DNA from 2 places in the Clostridium sp. CS1-1 genome. Region 2 is predicted to be linked to the other one. Evidence: riboswitches for the same ligand, from Rfam matches in the RefSeq annotation. Region 2 holds a riboswitch; the other holds the start of a gene.
The links. A riboswitch is a leader RNA that binds a small molecule or an ion and turns the genes downstream of it on or off. The one in region 2 is predicted to bind thiamine pyrophosphate.
Positions count from the first base shown of each region.

Region 1: linked by a shared signal. The riboswitch ahead of thiW (energy coupling factor transporter S component ThiW) and the one ahead of thiS (sulfur carrier protein ThiS) in region 2 are both predicted to bind thiamine pyrophosphate.

Region 1 covers NZ_CM148680.1:2,374,994-2,378,210, forward strand. The annotation lists gene AC0N0V_RS11160 (hypothetical protein) at 1-222, opposite strand, end outside; gene thiM (hydroxyethylthiazole kinase) at 295-1,092, opposite strand; gene thiW (energy coupling factor transporter S component ThiW) at 1,070-1,639, opposite strand; TPP riboswitch at 1,948-2,053, opposite strand; gene AC0N0V_RS11175 (hypothetical protein) at 2,020-2,151, opposite strand; gene AC0N0V_RS11180 (SOS response-associated peptidase) at 2,231-2,860, opposite strand; gene AC0N0V_RS11185 (NUDIX hydrolase) at 3,052-3,217, shown strand, end outside.
Region 2 covers NZ_CM148680.1:2,929,719-2,932,935, reverse strand. The annotation lists gene gcvPB (aminomethyl-transferring glycine dehydrogenase subunit GcvPB) at 1-1,096, shown strand, start outside; TPP riboswitch at 1,329-1,437, shown strand; gene thiS (sulfur carrier protein ThiS) at 1,626-1,820, shown strand; gene thiF (sulfur carrier protein ThiS adenylyltransferase ThiF) at 1,822-2,622, shown strand; gene AC0N0V_RS13740 (thiazole synthase) at 2,742-3,217, shown strand, end outside.

The DNA.
Region 1 (3,217 bases), 550 kb from region 2:
CATTGGCATTGTTTCAGTAGGCATCATTTGAGCAGGAGATAGCTGTGATGGATATGATGGATAATGCATCATAGGACAATTATACATCATAGGACAGTACATCCCAAAATGATGATACTTGTGATGCTCTCCGTGATGTTCGTGATGATGGTCGTGGCGAGCTTCATTTAAGGACTCAGCAGGATTTGGGTTAAAATCTTGGCTATCGTTTCTATAATTCATTGCATGCCTCCATATAAATTTTTCACACAGTATCATAGTATTCAAATTATAAGAAAAGGTTACAAAATTTTTTTATTTTAGTTCATATCTTATTTTTTCTCTTATTACTTCATCAGAAATACTAAACATATTATCTATAAGTTCAGTTCTGAAACTTCCATTCCCCTTAGCCTGATGAGAAAGTTCACCACATATTCCCATAAGTGCTATTGCAAGAACAGTACCGCCTAGTATATTTCCGGAAGAAATATAACTTGCTATAAGTGAAGTAAGCATACAACCTGTCCCTGTTACCATTGAAAGCATTTCACAACCATTTTTTATTAAATATGTTTGAGTACCATTTGTTATTATATCTATCACTCCTGTTGCTGCAATAACAGAACCGGTTTGAAGAGATAACTCCTGTAGCATTTCTATGCTTTCATTTAAATTTTGCTCTGTTATAATATCACCAGTTCCAACATCAATTCCTGTTGCGTTGCTTTGAACACCATATAATGACTTTATTTCAGACATATTACCCTTAATAACACTTGGATGACACTTCGAAATAAAGTTTTTTGCATAATTTAGACGAAGTTTACTACAGCCTACACCTACAAGATCAATTACTTGTGGAATCTTCTTTTCAAAGGCAGTTTTACCTGAAATCAACATAGACTCCATTCTTATATCTGTTATATTCCCAAGATTAACCCCAAGTGATTTAGAGACAGCAGTAATTTCTGAAGCCTCTAAAGGGTGTTCAGCCATAATAGGCTTTGCACCAACAGCAAGCACCATATTAGCACAATCATTTATTGAAATTGGATTTGTAATGCAGTGTATAAGAGGTTTTTTTCTTTTAGCACTCTGTCTTATTTGCAACAGGTTGTCTATTGTTAACGCTTGGTTTATCATAAACTTTTGCCCCCAAACTTCTTTGAATTTTTGCAAGCATACCATTCTTGCTTAATGCTCCTAGAAAAACAAATGCAATTGTTCCTCCAATTATTGTTGCCATAAAGAATAAAGGAACATAAAATAACCATGTTAACCCTGCTCTTCCCCAAATAAATGTCATAACAGGGTATGAAGCTATAGCTCCTATTATACCAGTCCCTATAACCTCACCTAAAACTGCAAAAATCAAATTCCCCTTAGATGCTCTATATAAAATTCCAGACAAAGCAGCTCCAAAAACCGCACCAGTTAAAGCTAAAGGGGGAATTCCCATTAGAATCATTCTTATCACCCCAATTAATGTAGCATTAAGTAATGCATACCAAGGTCCAAGAACGACTGCACATACTATGTTGATAACAGAGGACATAGGGCACATTCCTTCAATACGTAGAATTGGTGAAATTACAACTCCCATTGCCACCATCATTGCCAGCATAATGTTTCTTAATAGTTTTGGGTTTCTTTCCATAATAAAATACCTCCATAATAATATTTATTTTGTGAATGCGTCACATAGGAAATAAATACCATCATCGAGGCGTAATTTTAGCGTAACCAAATAGCAATTCCCTACATGACATAGTCATATTAGTCGGTCGAAGCTCAAAAGCTTCCTCTCACCTTGAAACACAAGTTCCCTCGCTATTTAGTTGTATTTTTGCTATAAAGGGACGGGCGCTCCCCCGCCGCTTGCCAAAGATAAAATCTCTGAAGCATAAAAAATGGAATATGCCTAATAAGGCATATTCCATTTATACTCAAAAAATATAACATCAAAAGCATAAATTACATATTTCCTTACGTCGGCATTATCCGAATCAAGTTATGGGTCGAAGTATAAACTTCCTCTCAGCCTGCAACACAAGCTCCCCTTTGCAGAAAATTATACCATATAACTTTCTTAAATTCAACATTTTCCAATACTATTTCACTAATTCCGCACAAATAAGGCATAGAAATCATAATACCGTACCAATTCATTGATATTTAATATCGTCCCATCTATCCTTAATTTTTGAATTTGTATCATCTAATAATTTATATCCAATCTTCCCTAAAGTTACATAAAATCATACATTGAAAGTTGCTTACTTCCTTCCACAGGATTTATATTTAAACTAAACCAACTACTATTTTCTAGTTTATCTTTAAGTCTTAATGCGTTATTTGGAGACTCAAACAGCCATTCCTCTTCCTCATCTTTTTTAATAAATACAGGCATTCTGTTGTGAATTTTAATCATATGTTCATTGGCTGGGCGAGTTAAGATAACAACTCCAAAATAAGGATTATTATTTTTATCAACAAAAGTATCATATATTCCTGCCATGGAAAAAAGATTTGTATCCTTCAGAGTAACTTTATACTTAACCTTGCTCTTATCTACGTTATCCCACTCAAAAAATCCATTGGCAGGTATGATACATCTGTTACTTGCAAAAGCATTTTTTAAGCTTTGTTTTTCAGCTACTGTTTCGATTCTTGCATTTATTATTTCTTTATCTAATCCTCTAATCTTATAGCCCCATCTAAAAAAGTCTAATTTCCTACCTTCAGTATTAAAAATTATAGGAATCTTAGTGCCAGGAAATATTTCACCCTTTGAATATTTCATATTTTTTTCATTTGCTATACCATAACTTGCCATTATATCTTCTATGTCATTTTCGATACAAAAACGTCCACACATACTAATCACCACTTTTCATTTTGTTATTTTATTAGACAATTGCTTCTAGTATTATATAGTTTACACCCTTTCAAAATATTTTTGAATAATAAAAATAGATTTGCCACTTACTAATAGTAGTATGTATAATTATTAAATAAGCAAATTTTAACTATGAATTGCTGCAAAATTAGTTATAGAAGGTGATATTAATGAAAAATAGCAAAATCACTAAACTCACAACCTTAAAAGAAACTAAATTTTTAAGTTTGTTTGATGCTGAATACAAAAATAAAAAGGGAGCAACAAAACACTGGATAATTGCTTCAAGAAAATCCTATAAAACTTTAAATGAGCAATACTTCCAGAACAAGGAGG
Region 2 (3,217 bases):
TGAAAAACTTGGAGAGATAGCTGGGTTTGAAAGTGTATCTCTTCAACCAGCCGCAGGAGCTCATGGGGAGTTATCAGGTCTTATGATTATTAAGGCATATCATGAAAAAAGAGGAGACTTTAAAAGAAAAAAAATTATAGTTCCTGATTCAGCTCATGGTACAAATCCTGCATCTGCATCAGTAGCAGGTTTTGAAGTTATAGAAGTAAAGTCAGAAACCACTGGAGCAGTAGATATAGAGAGTTTAAAAGCTGTTCTAAATGATGAAATAGCTGGATTAATGTTGACTAACCCTAGTACATTAGGGCTATTTGAAAAAAATATTATAGAAATAGCAAAACTTGTTCATGAAGTAGGAGGATTGCTCTATTATGATGGAGCTAATATGAATGCTATTATGGGCAAAACAAGGCCGGGAGATATGGGCTTTGATGTATGCCATTTAAATTTACACAAAACATTTTCCACTCCACATGGCGGCGGAGGGCCAGGAAGTGGACCTATAGGTGTTAAAAAAGATTTAGTAGAATTTTTACCAAAGCCAGTGATATCAAAGAATAGAGAAGTATATTATTTAGATTATGATAGACCTTATTCCATAGGAAAAGTGAAAAGCTTTTACGGTAACTTCGGAGTTATGGTTAGAGCATTCACATATATATTAACTATGGGTGCAGAAGGGTTAAAAAAGGCAAGTGAAACGGCGGTATTAAATGCGAACTACCTAAGAGTAAAACTAAAAGAGTATTACAATTTACCTATAGATGATATTTGCAAACATGAGTTTGTACTAGGTGGTCTAAAAGGTGAAGAAAATCATGTAACAACTTTAGATGTAGCAAAGAGATTGCTTGATTATGGATATCATCCTCCAACAATTTATTTTCCACTAATTGTGCATGAGGCGCTTATGATAGAGCCAACTGAAACAGAGGCACTTGAGACACTTGACGAGTTCGTCAATGTCATGATTAAAATTGCTGAGGAGGCAGGTAATGATCCTGAACTAGTTAAGTCAGCTCCTAATAATACTATTGTAAAGAGATTGGATGAAGTTAAAGCAGCAAGAACTCCAATTCTTAAATGGAGTAAATAGCAAGATAAAAGGGAATGTATCATTATCGGATTAGATAGCAGTGCTAAAATCTTAAAACTCATAAATATTTTAGAGTGAAGGAAAACAGAATAAAGTGCGTAAAATAATTATATTTTAACTTAAGTGTATGTAGATTTTATGAAGATGTAAAAATAGTCCACTTTTTCTATGAACTGTGTTAGTTGACTTTAGTATTAGTTTGTGGTAAATTCAAATTAAAGCCAATAACAATTTAATGATTTAGGGGAGCCTGTAATAATAGGCTGAGAGTGGAATGTTATTCCTTACCCTCATAACCTGATTTGGATAATGCCAACGTAGGGAAAGAAGTCAGATAGTCTATTATCACGTTATATATTTAGAGTAATTGTATTTAGAAGCATTTGAATGCATAAAAACTACTTAGATGTATAATTATTTATTAAACTATCTATTTATTAAACTATATAAGGATATATCCTGTTAGGATATGAGGGAAGCATTTTAATGCTTCCCTTTTTATTTTGGTTTTAGAGAGGAGGAACATAATATGATTATAAACGGAGAAAATATGAATTTTGAGGATGGAATCACAGTTCGTGAAATGCTCGAGAAGTTAGAACTCGACATACAAAAAGTAGTAGTTGAAGCGGATTTAAAAATAATTGATAAGGATGAATTTTCTACCAAAAAACTAAGAACTGAATCAAAAGTTGAGATAATCAGATTTGTTGGAGGCGGCTAAAATGAATATCTATATAAACGAAAGAAAACAAGAGGTGGAAAAAGGTATCACTGCCCTTGAGTTAAAGAATATTATAAAAAAGGATGCTGATATAGTTATATATAACGGTTTTATTATAAAAGAAGATTGCCAATTAAAGGAAAACGATAACTTGGTTTTTATAAAAAGAGGTGAGATACCAGAGGAAGAAGACATGGAGGCTATGCTTTTATCGAGGCACACACCCTATGTACATGAAAAAATAAAAAAATGTAGTGTTGGTATAGCTGGTCTAGGTGGACTTGGATCAAACGTAGCAATTTCATTAGCGAGAATTGGAATAGGGAGGTTACTTTTGGTAGATTTTGATGTTGTAGAGCCAAGTAATTTAAATAGGCAGCAGTATTTTATAAAGCACTTGGGAATGAAAAAGACAGATGCTCTTGAACAATTAATAAAAGATTGTAATCCATTTGTAAAAGTTGAAAAGAGAGATGTGTTTTTAGATGAGACTAATATACATAACATTTTTAAAGATGTAGACATAGTAGTTGAGGCCTTTGATAATCCAATATGTAAAGCAGTGTTGGTTAATGAAGTTCTAAGTAAAATGGAAGATAAAAAAATTGTATCAGCTTCAGGAATGGCAGGATATTTCCCAAGTAATTCAATTGTTACAAGAAAAATAAAAGATAATTTTTATCTAATTGGTGATGGAGAAAATGAGGCCAAGCCAGGCTGTGGACTAATGGCGCCTAGAGTTGCCATTGCAGCGAATCATCAAGCAAATGCAGTTTTGAGAATAATACTAGGAGAAGAATAAGATGTAAAGAATTCATACGCAAAGTTCAATAGAAATACATTAGGAATTATGAAAGGGCTAAAGAAGTCATTTTTTAATGAGTTGGAAGTATTATATAAAATATTACGGAGGGTTTAATAATGGATAAATTAATAATAGGTGGTACAGAGTTAAATAGTAGATTATTTGTGGGGACAGGAAAGTATTCAACTAATGAATTAATACCAAAGGTTTTGGAGAGTTCCAGATCACAGGTTATTACCGTGGCGTTAAGAAGAGTTGATTTAAATTCTAAGGATGATAACATATTAAATTTTATAGATAAGAATGTTACTTTACTTCCAAACACTTCAGGTGCTAGAAATGCAGAGGAAGCTATAAGAATTGCAAGATTGGGAAGAGCAGCTGGCTGTGGTAATTGGGTAAAAATCGAGGTAATATCTGATAACAAATATCTTCTGCCAGATAACTTAGAGACTATAAAGGCAACAGAAGTTTTAGCTAAGGAAGGATTTGTAGTTCTTCCATACATGAACCCAGATTTAATGGATGCAAGAAGGTTAGTAGATGCTGGTGCAGCAGCGGTTATGCCTTTAGGCTCTCCAATTGGCACAAA